DNA from 2 places in the Streptomyces sp. NPDC057565 genome. Region 1 is predicted to be linked to the other one. Evidence: riboswitches for the same ligand, from Rfam matches in the RefSeq annotation. Region 1 holds a riboswitch; the other holds the start of a gene.
What was found. Region 1 has a riboswitch for cyclic di-AMP ahead of ACFU8W_RS19975 (transglycosylase family protein). Riboswitches for the same ligand answer to the same signal wherever they lie in the genome.
Positions count from the first base shown of each region.

Region 2: linked by a shared signal. The riboswitch ahead of ACFU8W_RS28165 (C40 family peptidase) and the one ahead of ACFU8W_RS19975 (transglycosylase family protein) in region 1 are both predicted to bind cyclic di-AMP.

Region 1 covers NZ_JBHVFU010000009.1:172,008-179,156, forward strand. Annotated here, with positions in the region: gene ACFU8W_RS19955 (SurA N-terminal domain-containing protein) at 67-723, shown strand; gene ACFU8W_RS19960 (nucleoside triphosphate pyrophosphohydrolase) at 1,034-1,996, shown strand; gene ACFU8W_RS19965 (cytochrome P450) at 2,006-3,283, shown strand; gene ACFU8W_RS19970 (transglycosylase family protein) at 3,389-4,264, shown strand; cyclic di-AMP (ydaO/yuaA leader) riboswitch at 4,565-4,736, shown strand; gene ACFU8W_RS19975 (transglycosylase family protein) at 4,740-5,468, shown strand; gene eno (phosphopyruvate hydratase) at 5,768-7,048, shown strand.
Region 2 covers NZ_JBHVFU010000019.1:32,252-39,400, reverse strand. Annotated here, with positions in the region: gene ACFU8W_RS28175 (ATP-dependent Clp protease proteolytic subunit) at 63-698, shown strand; gene ACFU8W_RS28170 (hypothetical protein) at 706-1,014, shown strand; cyclic di-AMP (ydaO/yuaA leader) riboswitch at 1,330-1,515, shown strand; gene ACFU8W_RS28165 (C40 family peptidase) at 1,519-1,992, shown strand; gene ACFU8W_RS28160 (LysE family translocator) at 2,034-2,675, opposite strand; gene ACFU8W_RS28155 (LysR family transcriptional regulator) at 2,748-3,665, shown strand; gene ACFU8W_RS28150 (ATP-binding protein) at 3,688-4,119, opposite strand; gene ACFU8W_RS28145 (helix-turn-helix transcriptional regulator) at 4,323-5,180, shown strand; gene ACFU8W_RS28140 (DUF397 domain-containing protein) at 5,208-5,414, shown strand; gene ACFU8W_RS28135 (8-amino-7-oxononanoate synthase) at 5,428-6,570, opposite strand; gene bioB (biotin synthase BioB) at 6,715-7,149, shown strand, end outside.

The sequences.
Region 1 (7,149 bases):
ACCACCCCGCAAGGGGGGGGGCGCGGCGCGCCGCACCTGCTGTCTCAATCTCCCCGGGAGGCTCCTTTGCACCGCCGCCGTCGCACCGCGCTCGTCGTCTCCGCCGCCATGCTCGTCGCGGCGCCGCTTCTCTCCGCCTGCGGCAACCAGGCCCACCCGGGTGCCGCAGCCGTGGTCGGCGGGGACCGCATCGAGGTGTCCACCGTGCAGGCGCAGGTGGCGGACGTACGCACCGCGCAGAACGAGTCCGACCAGTCCGTGCAGCTCATCAACAAGTCCGGGCAGCTCAGCCGGGCCAAGCTGCACGGGCTGATCTTCGACCGGATCCTGGACAAGGCCGCCGCGGACGCGGGAGTCGAGGTCAGCCGCAAGGAGGTCCAGGAGATGCGGCAGTCGGCGGTCTCCCAGTCCGGTGGAGAGGCACAGCTGCGGGCGATGATGCTGCAGCAGAGCTGGGTCGCCCCGAACCAGATCGATGCCGTCCTGCGCGAGCAGGTCCAGCTGTCGAAGCTCGCCCAGACGTTCGGTGCCGACCTGCAGCAGCCTGCCGGGCAGAAGGCCGTCGGCGACGCGCTCAGCGCGGCGTCGAAGTCGCTCCACATCGACGTCAACCCGCGCTTCGGCACCTGGGACAACAAGCAGACCCAGCTCGCCAACTACAAGGCCCCGTGGATCACCCAGGTCACCAAGCCGGCCCAGCAGGAAGCCGCAGCCGGCGCCTAGGGCGTGTGTCGGAAGTCCCGCCGTCCGTCCGAAGGGTGGGCCCGGCGGCGTCCGGTGCGTGCGATCGCAAGGCGGAGGGTCGTCCTCGTACGGGACGTACTCGGGCGAGCCCGACAACGCAGCGAGCGTGCGTGCCGGGCGTCGCGGGGCAGGCGGGACTTCCGACACACGCCCTAGTGCCGGGAGGGGCACCAGCCAGGGTCTTTCGTCTGGATCACGCAGGGCTCGCGGGATCCGGCCCGATCCAGACGAAAGACCCAGGGCGTCCGGTCGGTCGGGCCGGTCGCGCGCCCCCTAGTAGGTTGGTGGGGTGAACGCTGAAGACCCCGGTCGTATCGTCCTGCTCACCGCCAGCCACCGGGTCGCGCCCGGACTGCTGTCCTGGCCCGCCTGGCAGACGCTGCACGCCGCCGACCGGGTGCTCTGCGCCGAGTCCGACCACCCCCAACTGCCGTACCTGCGCGAGGCCGGCGTCACCGTCGAGCACGCCGCGCCCACCGCGCAGGAACTCGTCGACGCCTGCGCGGGCGGCCGGACCGTGGTGGTCGTGACCAGTGGCGAGGGCAACCAGCCGCTGACGGACGGGCTGGCCCGGCTGGCCGGCTCGGGCCGGGTGCAGATGCCGAACCTGGAGCTGCTGCCCGGTTCGTACGATCTGCCCGGCGCTCGTCTCCTCGACCTCGTCCAGGTCATGGACCGGATCAGGGTCGAGTGCCCGTGGACCTCGCAGAAGACCCACGAGGGGCTTGCCAAGTACGCCATCGAGGAGGCGTACGAACTCGTCGAGGCGATCGAGGACGGCGACCGCGACGAACTGCGCGAGGAACTCGGCGACGTCCTTCTCCAGGTCGTCTTCCACGCCCGGATCGCGGAGGAGGACACGGACGAACCGTTCTCCGTCGACGATGTCGCCGCGACCCTCGTCGAGAAGCTGATCCACCGCCATCCGCATGTCTTCGGTGACGAGACCGCCGAGACCCCGGAGGACGTCCACGCGCACTGGCTGCGTACCAAGGCCATCGAGAAGCAGCGGGACTCGGTCACCGACGGCGTCCCGCTCGGGCAGCCCGGGCTGGCGCTGGCCGCGAAGCTGGCGAGCCGGGTCCGCGCCGCCGGACTCGATGTGCCGCTCCCGACGGGCGACAGCATCGGTTACGAACTCCTCGCCCTTGCCGTACGCGCCGAACAGGACGGCACGGACCCCGAGGCCGCCCTGCGCGCTGCGGGCCGCGCCTACCGGGACGCGATCCTCGCCGCGGAGGCCAACGGATAACGTCAGGGGGTGAACGACAGCCCCGCCGACGCCCCCGAACTCTTCACCTGGGAGTTCGCCACCGACCCGTACCCGGCCTACGCCTGGCTGCGCGAGCACAGTCCCGTGCACCGCACCGCGCTGCCCAGCGGGGTCGAGGCATGGCTCGTGACGCGGTACGAGGATGCCCGGCAGGCCCTCGCCGACACCCGGCTCTCCAAGAACCCTGCGCACCACGACGAGCCGGCGCACGCCAAGGGGAAGACCGGCATCCCGGGCGAGCGCAAGGCGGAGCTGATGACGCATCTGCTGAACATCGACCCGCCCGACCACACCAGACTGCGCCGGCTGGTCTCGAAGGCGTTCACGCCGCGCCGGGTCGCCGAGTTCGCCCCGCGCGTGCAGGAGCTGACGGACCACCTCATCGACAACTTCATCGAGGAGGGATCCGCGGACCTCATCCACGACTTCGCGTTCCCGCTCCCCATCTACGCGATCTGTGACCTGCTTGGCGTCCCGCGCGAGGACCAGGACGACTTCCGGGACTGGGCGGGGATGATGATCCGCCACGGCGGTGGTCCGCGCGGCGGGGTGGCCCGGTCGGTGAAGAAGATGCGCGGCTATCTCGCGGAGCTCATCCACCGGAAGCGGGAGAACCCGGGGGAGGACCTGATCTCGGGGCTGATCCGGGCGAGCGACCACGGCGAACACCTCACCGAGAACGAGGCCGCCGCCATGGCTTTCATCCTCCTCTTCGCGGGATTCGAGACGACGGTCAATCTCATCGGCAACGGGGTGTACGCCCTGCTGCGCAATCCGGAGCAGCGGGAGCGGCTGCAGCGCTCGCTCGACGCGGGGGAGAGTGGGCTGCTGGAGACCGGCATCGAGGAACTGCTGCGGTACGACGGTCCGGTGGAGCTGGCGACCTGGCGGTTCGCCACCGAGCCGCTGACCCTCGGCGGGCAGCGGATCGCGGCGGGCGACCCCGTACTGGTGGTGCTCGCCGCCGCCGACCGGGACCCGGAACGGTTTACGGACCCGGACACGCTGGACCTCGCGCGGCGTGACAATCAGCACCTCGGATACGGGCACGGCATCCATTACTGCCTGGGAGCACCGCTTGCCCGACTGGAGGGGCAGGCTGCCCTGGCCACGCTGCTGAGGCGCCTCCCGGACCTGCGGCTTGCGGTGAAACCTACCGATTTGCGGTGGCGTGGCGGGCTCATCATGCGTGGACTGCGCACGCTCCCGGTGGAGTTCGGTCCCGGCCTGCGGTGCGGTGAAAGTGACACTCTGTCAACCCTGTGACTTTCACGTGATCTGCGCTGCATCGACTTGTGACAAGCGTTCGAGTGCCGCTACGTTCACCGTTCGACTCACCAGTCACTTGTCAGTCACACGGAAGGCAATCCCATGGGCTCCGCGAACGGCAGGCACCGTCGCCCTCGCCAGGCACCCGCGATCGTCGTCGCCGCAGGCGTGACCGGTTCGGCCATCGCCATCCCCCTGCTCGGCGCGGCCGGTGCGCACGCCGCCGACGCCACGACCTGGGACCAGGTCGCAGAGTGCGAGAGCGGCGGCATGTGGAGCGCCGACCTCGGCAACGGCTTCTATGGCGGTCTTCAGTTCTCGCAGGACGACTGGAAGGCGTACGGCGGTAAGGCGTACGCCCCGCGCGCCGACCTCGCCAGTCGCGCGCAGCAGATAGCGGTCGCCGAGAAGGTCCTGGACGATCAGGGGCCGAAGGCGTGGCCCAGCTGTGCGGCGATCTCCGGGCTCACGGAGGACGGGTCGTTGCCGGGGGTCGACCCGGGAGTCGTGCCGTCGGCCGAACCGGCGGAGAACGAGGATGAGTCCGGGGCGCCGTCCGCCGAGGCGTCCGCCACGCCTTCGGGCAAGGCGTCTCACAAGCCGTCAGCCACGCCGTCGTCCAAGAAGTCTGATTCACCCGACTCGCACCGAAAGTCTGGCTCGTCCGGCAATGAGACGGGTGGTAAGCACCGCGGTGCGCCGGCCTCCGAGGTGAGCCAGGGCGCGGACAGGGGCGGCGACCGGGACTCGGGTCGGCATGTTTCCCGCGGTAACAGTGAGGGGCGCGACACGCGCGCGGCGGCGACAGGCGGCGATTACACCGTCCGGCCGGGCGACAGCCTCTCGGCGATTGCTGACGCACAGAAGGTTCCCGGTGGATGGCCCGCTCTCTATGAGGCGAACAAGGGTGCGGTCGGCAGTGACCCGGACCTCATCCTGCCTGGCCAGGGTCTCGATCTCGGCGTGAAGTCGAAGTGAGGGCAGTCTGATAAACGGCTAAAAGCACCCCAAAAATCGGGGTAGTTCAGGGGCCTATGTCCGCTTATACGTAAGTGAGACATGGGTCTCTTTGTGTCAACTGGCGTGTCGCGTCTGCCGGGTCTGTCCGCACCGCTCCTCACCTGCGAAAACACTGTGCGATCGGATGCATGTAAGGACTGATTGTCCGTTATGCCCATCTTTGAATGTCGAGGTTGCGTACGTTTACGGTCGGAACCGCTCGCACCGCGGGCCCCGTCGACCGTCACGCCGAATCCTGCCGTCGGTCGAAGGGAACAGACGCGTAAAGCGCCGTAGGCAGGAGCGGGGGACCCAGGTAAGCCGCCGGGCCCGATGGCCGAAAGACCGTCAGGACCGGCTCGGGGTGAAGTCGCGTGCTAGGACATGCGACCGGGCAACTCACTTGGCCCGAACCCGACAGCTCACCTCGTAGGCGTCGGTGAGGAGAAGTTCCATGCTGCTGAACAGCAAGGGCAAGCACCGTCGCCCGTCCAAGGCCGTCCGTGTCGCCACGCTCGCCGGCGTCACCGGTGCCGCCATCGCCGCTCCCCTGATGGGTGCGACCGGTGCCTCCGCAGCCTCCGTCGCCACGTGGGACGCCGTCGCCCAGTGCGAGTCCGGTGGCAACTGGTCCATCAACACCGGCAACGGCTACTACGGCGGCCTGCAGTTCTCGCAGTCCAGCTGGGCCGCCGCCGGTGGTACCCAGTACGCCCCGCGCGCCGACCTGGCCACCAAGGCTCAGCAGATCGCCACCGCCGAGAAGCTTCTTGCCATGCAGGGCCCGGGTGCCTGGGGCTGCGCCGGCGCCGGCGGCCTGAAGAACGACGGTGTCGACCCGGGCGTCGACACCGGCTCCACCGCGAAGCAGAGCGCCCCGGCGCAGGAGTCGAAGCAGGCCGCGCCGAAGCGGGTCGAGCGCACCGAGGCCCCCGCCGCCTCCCGCGCGAACCGCGGTACCGCCCCCAAGGCCGCGACCAAGAAGACCGTCACCACGCCGACCGGCGCGAAGGTCGCCAAGGGCGACGGCGAGTACAAGGTGAAGTCCGGCGACTCTCTCAGCAAGATCGCCGCGCAGCACGAGGTGAAGGGCGGCTGGCAGCAGCTCTTCAAGCTGAACAAGGACATCGTCGAGGACGCCGACCTGATCTACCCGGGTCAGCAGCTCCATCTGACGAAGTAGGACGGGCCTCCGTATCTACGGGCTCCCCGTAGATACGGGCTCTCTCCTCCCCGAGCACCCCGACCCGGCGCGGATTCCCCCGTACGCGCCGGGTCGGGGTTTCTGCCTCAGCGTTCAACTGTTGTCCTTACCGTCCAGTAGAAATCTGGATCTTTGCCCTGCTATGAGTTCCCTTGGGTCCTTTTTCGTCCCAGGAGGCGGGCGGTCGGCGAACCCAGGTGGCCCAGCCGGTTAGGCTCTTGTCGCAAGGCCAAAGCGACCCTGCACAACCAGCGTCATATCCCAGAAGGAGATGCCTCGTGCCGTCCATCGACGTCGTCGTAGCCCGGGAAATCCTCGACTCCCGCGGAAACCCCACGGTCGAGGTCGAGGTCGGCCTCGACGACGGCAGCACGGGCCGTGCTGCTGTTCCGTCCGGCGCCTCCACCGGTGCGTTCGAGGCCATTGAGCTTCGCGACGGTGACCCCAACCGCTACCAGGGCAAGGGCGTCGAGAAGGCCGTCCTCGCCGTGATCGAGCAGATCGGCCCGGAGCTCGTCGGCTACGACGCGACCGAGCAGCGGCTGATCGACCAGGCCATGTTCGACCTGGACGCCACCGAGAACAAGGGCTCGCTCGGCGCCAACGCCATCCTCGGCGTCTCGCTGGCCGTCGCACACGCCGCGTCCGAGGCCTCGGACCTGCCGCTGTTCCGCTACCTCGGTGGCCCGAACGCGCACCTGCTGCCCGTCCCGATGATGAACATCCTCAACGGTGGGTCGCACGCCGACTCCAACGTGGACATCCAGGAGTTCATGATCGCGCCGATCGGCGCGGAGTCCTTCTCCGAGGCCCTGCGCTGGGGCGCCGAGGTCTACCACACGCTGAAGAAGGTCCTGAAGACCAAGGGTCTGTCGACCGGTCTCGGCGACGAGGGCGGCTTCGCGCCGAACCTGGAGTCGAACCGCGCAGCCCTGGACCTCATCCTCGAGGCCATCAAGGAAGCCGGTTACGCCCCGGGCAAGGACATCGCGCTCGCGCTCGACGTCGCCGCCTCGGAGTTCTACAAGGACGGCAAGTACGAGTTCGAGGGCAAGTCCCGCTCGGCCGCCGAGATGACCGAGTACTACGAGGAGCTCGTCTCCGCGTACCCGCTGGTGTCCATCGAGGACCCGCTGTACGAGGACGACTGGGCCGGCTGGAACGTCATCACCCAGAAGCTCGGCGCCAAGGTGCAGATCGTCGGTGACGACCTGTTCGTCACCAACCCGGAGCGCCTGGCCCGCGGCATCGAGGAGGGCTCCGCCAACGCCCTGCTCGTCAAGGTCAACCAGATCGGTTCGCTGACCGAGACCCTGGACGCCGTCGAGCTCGCCCAGCGCAACGGCTTCAAGTGCATGATGTCCCACCGCTCCGGCGAGACCGAGGACGTCACCATCGCCGACCTCGCCGTCGCGGTGAACTGCGGCCAGATCAAGACCGGCGCCCCGGCCCGCTCGGACCGCGTCGCCAAGTACAACCAGCTGCTGCGCATCGAGGAGATCCTCGACGACGCGGCGGTGTACGCGGGCCGCTCCGCGTTCCCGCGCTTCAAGGGCTGATCGCAGGCCCGGCATCGGGCAAAGGCCCCGGCCTCCGTCCGTCCTCGCACTCGGTCCCGTACCGTGTGCGGGGACGGACGTGCGTAGTGGGGAGGCGGAGA
Region 2 (7,149 bases), on a different contig from region 1:
TCCTGTACATTTTTTACAGACGCCCCTGCAGGCGCGTACAGACACCGGAGGAGAGGCCAGCCATGTTCCGCCCTGCCGCCCGTTACGTCCTGCCAGAGTTCACCGAGCGCACGACCGACGGGACCCGCACCCTCGACCCGTACTCCAAGCTGCTCGCCGAGCGCATCGTCTTCCTCGGCACCCCGGTCGACGACACCGCCGCCAACGACCTGATCGCGCAGTTCATGTATCTGGAGCACGCCGCGCCCGAGCGACCCATCTCGCTCTACATCAACTCCCCCGGCGGCTCGTTCGGTGCCATGTCCGCCATCTACGACACGATGGACTACCTCACCTGCGAGGTGGAGACGTTCTGCCTCGGCCAGGCCGGTTCCAGCGCGGCGGTCCTGCTCGCCGCGGGCGCTCCCGGCCGACGGCACGCCCTGCCCGGGGCCAGGGTCGTCGTCCAGCAGCCCGAGCTCCCGGAGCCGGTTCAGGGCCAACCGTCCGATCTGGAGATCGAGGCGCGGGAACTGGTCCGCGTCCGTGAGCTGCTCACCCGTGTGCTGGCCCGCCACACCGGCCGCAGCGCCGAACGGATCGCCGCCGACTTCGAGCGCGACCTGATCCTCGACGCCGCCGGAGCCAAGGCGTACGGGCTGGTGGACCACGTCCTGGAGAACCGCAAGGCGTCGCTCCCGCCGAACAGCGTGAGGTGAACCGCCGATGCAGCCGCCCCACCTCCCACCGCTGCCCGCACTGACGCACGCCGAGGCCGAGTTCATCGACTGCTACCTGGAAGTGCTCGACCAGCTGGGCCGGATCAACCCGGCCCGCGGCAGCGACACCTACGGCGCGCTGCGCGCGGCCCAGGCACTCGCCTCGCGGTCGGGCGCCCTGCGGGACGCGCTCACCTTGATGCACGAGCGGGGTGAAGCACAGATCCACGCCGCCACGTTGGCACGGGCACTGCGCGTGTTGGACGGGGAACGGCGGGCCGGACGGGTCACCGTGCCCCCGGCCCCGATGAGTTGATCATCTCTCCATGGGCGACACGCCCGGCACGCTGATCAATTTTTCTCGCTCGTCCGGCGCAAGGAATCCCCCGCGAGAGGGACAACTCGACTTGCGCCGCCGACGTGGACGGGGAGCGAAATATGCCGTTCCGCCGCTGGTACGGGACCGGTCGAGACAGCCTGACGAGTACACACATCACCCCTCGCTCACCCAAATAGACGATTGGTAGTGAACTTCGCATATCGCTGTTTTAGTTCGGAAATCCGGCAGTCGGTGAGTCAGGATCCGTGGGACGACAAGCCCCCGCCACCACGGCGAGGCGGTCCGGGCGGACGCCGAGTCCTGCCGCCGCCCGGATGACTGGTCGACAGAAGTGGATCGGCAGGAGTGGAGGACCCGAGCACAACGGGTCGACCGGCATCCGGTCGACCCTCGGGGTGAAGCCGCATCGCGCGGCCGGGCAACTTCGCCAGCCCGAACCCGACAGGTCATCCTTCACAGGCGGCTGACGAAGGGTTGCGCATGACTGCGCAGGTTCATGTCCCGTTTCTGAGCGCCCGGGCCGGTACGGCCACGGTTCTGACGCTCGCCGCCGTCGGCGGCTCCATGATCGTCCCCGGCGCCGTGACCGACGCCCAGGCCGCGACGCATGCGACCACGGCGCTCAAGATCGCCGCGTCGAAGAAAGGATCGCCGTACCGGTACGGGGCCACCGGCCCCCACGGTTTCGACTGTTCCGGGCTGATGCTGTATGCGTTCAAGAAGGTGGGCAAGAGGCTCCCACGCACGGCCCAGCAGCAGTACAACAAGACCCGCCACATCTCGGCGTCGAAGCGGAAACGTGGCGATCTGGTCTTCTTCCACTGGGGACGCAGCGTCTACCACGTCGGCATCTACGCCGGCAAGGGGAAGATCTGGCACTCCCCGAAGACCGGTTCCGTCGTGCGGCTGGAGAAGATCTGGACGAGGAGCGTCTGGTACGGACGAGTTCGCTGATCCCTCCGATTCTCCTCCGGCTCCCCCATTCACCACGTGCTTCAGTGCACCAGGGGTCCGGTCACCAGGACCAGCCCCAGCGCGGTGAGCGCCGCGCCGCTGCCGCCCTCGATGGCGCGGGCGGTACGCGGCCGGCGCAGCCACCGGCCCAGGCGGTCCACCAGGAGCGCCACGGACGGGAACCAGATCAGCGCGAGCAGCACGACGACGGTGGCCAGCAGCAGGGTCCTGGGGAGGGGCGGCTGCCCGTCAGGGACGAATTGCGGCAGCAGGCTCAGGAAGAGCACGGGCGCCTTGGGGTTCAGAGCGTTGGTCAGAAAGCCCTGTCGCAGGGCGCGCCGCGTGCTGGTCGCCGTCGGCCCTCCGTCCACTCCCGTGTCCACGCCCGCATCCCTGGCGCGGCGTCGTGCCGCGTGCACGCCGCTGATTCCCAGATAGAGGACGTACGCCCCGCCGAGCAGCTGCACCGTGCGGAACAGGACGGGCACGGTGACCAGGACCGCCGCGAGCCCGGCGACGGCGAGCGCGGTGTGGATGAGCAGTCCCCCGGCAACCCCCAGCGCCGTGGCCACCCCGGCCGCACGCGAGGCGAGTGCGTTCCGTACGACCACCGTGAAGTCCGCGCCCGGCAGCGCCACCATCCCTGCGGCGACCCCGATGAAGGCGATGAGTTGTCCGTCCATGGGTCCACCATGGACCGACGTAGCCTTCAGCATGTACTTGCAATCTTCTGGGTCTGCCAAAAGGAACGCTTAATGTTCGACCCGACGCGGCTCGCGGCGCTGGTGGCTGTCGCCGAGGCCGGTTCGATCACACGCGCCGCCGCCCGCCTCGGCTACACCGCGCCCGCACTCTCCCAGCAGCTGGCCAAGCTGGAGCGGGAGGCGGGCGCCGCGCTGCTGGTGCGCCACCACCGTGGCGCCCGGCTGACGGCCGCGGGCGAGCTGCTGGTCGTACGCGCCCGGCGGGTCCTCGACGAGATGGACCGTGCGCGCCACGAACTGAGCCGACTGGCCGGGCTCTCCGGCGGACGCCTCCGGGTCGGCACGTTCACCACGGCGGGTATCCATCTGCTGCCGCCGGTACTGAGTGCGTTCCGGCGCGCCCACCCGGATGTGGAGCTGTCCGTCACGGACTACGAACCGCCCGGGGGGATCGCCGCCGTCGCCTCGGGCGAGGTCGATCTGGCGCTGACCCATGCGTACGAGCCGGGGCCCGCGGCGCCGGTGCCGTCCGGGGTCTGCGTGGAGCCGCTGCTGGTCGAGGAGCTGGTGCTGATCACTGCGGTCGGCCAGGTGCTGTCCGAGGGCACAGGACGGCTGCCGGTGACGGAGCTGGCAGGCCGGCCGCTGATCAGCAGCGCACCGGCCCATCCGCCCCGCCGCGGGGTGGAGAACGCCCTGGCCGAGGTGGGGGCGACGCCCGCGGTGGTCTGCGAGTCGCCCGGCTATGCCCTGGTGTGCGCCCTGGTCAGCGCGGGGATCGGGATGGCGGTGGTGCCGGAGATGGTCGCCGCGATGTCGCCGACTCCACTGTCCGTGCGGCGGCTGGAACCCGCGGCGTTCCGGCGGACGATCTCAGTGGTGCACCACGGCGAGCGCGCGAGCGGAGCGGCGGCGACGCTGTGCGCACTGCTGCGCGGCGGCTTCGGGCGGGCGACGTCGGTGCAGTGACGTGCGCCGCCCGCTCGGGCAGTCAGGTCTGGGCGGGTGCGGTCCACGGGAGCGCGATCCAGACGGTCTTGCCTCCCTCGCTGGTGGGCGTGACCCTGAGACGTCCGCCGCACTCCTTGGCCAGACAGCGGATGATCACCATGCCGCGGCCGTTGTCCTGCTGCACGGCGGCGGGCAGGCGCCGGGGCCGACGGGGGTGACTGTCCGTCACCCCGACGTGCAGCTGCTCCTCACGCTCCAGCCGGAGGTCCACGGTGAAGGTGGGCGACTGACCGAAGGTGTGCTGGACGGCGTTGGTCACGAGTTCCGAGACGATGAGCCGAATGGTGTCGGCGGTCTCGGTGTCATCGGGCAGTCCCCAATCGGCGAGCACCCGGGCAACGTATCTCCGGGCTGCGGGGACCGAGACCGGCTCGCTGGGCAGAGTGACACGTGCTTCTTGATGGTCTGCCATGGCGAGCCGTCCCTTTCCTGCCCGGACCGACCCACGACCGGTCCGGGATGCGCTTCGCGCCAGATTGCCACTGATGCTGCCCGCTGTGACGGCAATCCAACGAGATATGCATATATCTGTCGCTCGAAGCGGTGAACTCCGGCCCGGACAGGCGTGGGTGGCGGCACACTGGCCCCTCTGTACGAGAGGGAGGGAGGCCTCCGATGCAGCACGGCCCTGCAGTACGTCGCCGCAAACTCGGGGAGGAACTGCGGAGTCTGCGCCACACGTCCGGACTGACCAGTCGGGACGCCGCACGGATCCTCGGCTGGCACCAGTCGAAGGTGAGCCGGATCGAGACCGGTGCGAGTGGGGTGAAACCGGCCGATGTGGGCCGGTTGCTTGATGCCTACGGCGTGGACGACGCACAGTTGCGGGCGCTCCTGGAGATGCTTGCGGGCTCGGCGGGCGGTGGTGGCACGGGCTGGTGGCACGCCTACCGCGGCCTCATCCCACCCCAGTACCGGGACTTCATCAGTCTGGAGTCCCAGGCCCGGACCGCCCGCACATTGGAAACCTCGGTTGTTCCCGGGCTGCTGCAAACCGCCGACTACGCACGGGCGGTGACCCGTTCGTCCCTGGACGGGCTGCCCGCCGGTCAGCTGGACTCGCTGGTGGAGGTGCGGCTCACGCGGCAGGGGGTGCTGCGGACAGACCCGCCCTTGCGGTTGACCGCGGTGCTCGACGAGGCGGTGCTGCGGCGCGAGGTCGGCGGGCGCCGAGTGATGCGGGAGCAGCTGCGCCATTTGGCACGGTTGTCCCAACTACCCCATGTACAGGTGCAGTTGCTGCCGTTCTCGGTCGGCGGGTATATCGGCATCACTGGACCGTTCGTTATCTTCTCATTTCCGAATACTTCCGATCTGGATGTGGTCGTCCTTGACCATTTGACGAGTAGCCTCTACCTGGAGCGGAAAGAAGACCTTGAGGCGTACAGCTCGGCCTTCCGCACGATGCAGGCACACGCGCTGTCGCCGGAGCACTCGTTGGACCTCATCGCCGCGATCGACCGCGACGGTTAGGAACCTCAGACTGCCCGAGGGGGCCCGATGTCCGATTGCCTCGCACAGCACGAGTTACGGTGGCGGCGCAGTAGCCGCAGCACGGGTATGAACAACTGCGTGGAAGCAGCTCCGTTCGGCGCGGAACAGCTGGCCGTGCGGGATTCCAAAGACGTGTCCAGGCCCCCGCTGCGGTTCTCCGCGGCGGCCTGGACTTCGTTCGTCTCCGGCCTGAACGACGGTCCGGTCGGCTGACCGGCCGGCTCCGTCAGGTCAGTGGCGCGGTTCGCAGGACGGTCGCCACCGCGGTCGCGATCTGCGCCTCCGTCAGATCGGCCCGTGCGGTGAGCCGCAGCCGCGAGATGCCGTCCGGGACCGACGGCGGGCGGAAGCAGCCCACCGCGATCCCGGCCGCGCGGCAGTCGGCCGCCCAGCGCACCGCCGCTTCCGGCGAAGGCGCCCTGACCGAGACGACTGCGGCGTCGGGGCGTACGGCGGTCAGCCCCTCCGCGGTCAGCCGTTCGTACAGTGCGGTGGCGACCGTACGGGCCCTGCCCGCGCGTGCCGGCTCGCGGCGCAGCAGGCGCAGGCTCGCGAGAGCCGCGCCCGTCGCGGCCGGTGCGAGCCCGGTGTCGAAGATGAAGGTGCGGGCCGCGTTGATCAGATGGTCGATCACCCGGGCCGGGCCGAGGACCGCGCCGCCCTGACTGCCCAGGGACTTGGAGAGGGTGAGGGTGGTGACGATCCCGTCACCACCCGCGAGACCGGCGGCGGCGAGGGCGCCGCGCCCGCCCTCCCCGAGCACGCCCAGACCGTGCGCGTCGTCGACGAGCAGCGCGGCGCCCTCCGTACGGCAGACGTCGGCCAGTTCCGGCAGCGGCGCGGCGTCTCCGTCGACGGAGAAGACCGAGTCGGTGACGGCCAGGGCGCGGCCGCCGTGCGCGCGCAGCTCCTTGGCGACGGCTTCGGGATCGGCGTGGGGTACGACGACGGTGTCCGCCCGGGAGAGGCGGCAGCCGTCCACGATGGAGGCGTGATTGCCCGCGTCGGAGACGATCAGGGAGCCACGGCCGGTGAGGGCGGTGAGGGCGGCGAGATTGGCCGCGTAGCCGGAGGAGAGGACGAGGGCCGCTTCGAAACCGCAGAATTCGGCGAGTTCGCGTTCGAGCTCGGCGTGCAGCGCGGTGGAACCGGTGACCAGCCGGGAGCCGGTGGCGCCCGCACCCCACCGGTGCGCGGCCTCGGCGGCGGCAGCGGTCACCTCGGGATGCCGGGTGAGGCCCAGGTAGTCGTTGCTCGCGAGGTCCAGCAGTTCCGGCTCGGCGGGCCGGGGGCGCAGAGTACGGACGAGCCCGGCGTCCGCACGGCGGCGCGCCTCGTCATCGATCCAGTCGAACGGGGCGAAGGACATGGCGGCGGTCCCTTTTGTAGGCAGCTCACAGACCCTAACCGGGGGCGCGGCCCGTCATGGTGTGGCGATACACACAGGCTCTGGGGGCTCTGTTGTCCGGTTCCTCCTTGGCTGCGGGCGGTGCCGTAAGCCAGGATCGTGACCATGGACCTCCTGAACACGTTGGTGGACAAGGGGCTGCGGCGCGAGCTGCCGACCCGCGAAGAAGCGCTCGCCGTGCTGGCGACCTCGGACGACGACCTCCTCGAAGTGGTGGCCGCGGCCGGGAAGGTGCGCCGTCAGTGGTTCGGCCGGCGGGTGAAGCTGAACTATCTGGTCAATCTCAAGTCCGGGCTCTGCCCGGAGGACTGCTCGTACTGCTCTCAGCGGCTCGGCTCGAAGGCCGAGATCCTCAAGTACACCTGGCTGAAACCGGACGAGGCGTCGAAGGCCGCCGCCGCCGGGGTGGCGGGCGGCGCGAAGCGCGTCTGTCTGGTGGCGAGCGGCCGCGGTCCGACGGACCGGGACGTCGACCGGGTGTCGCAGACGATCGAGGCGATCAAGGAGCAGAACGAGGGCGTCGAGGTGTGCGCCTGCCTC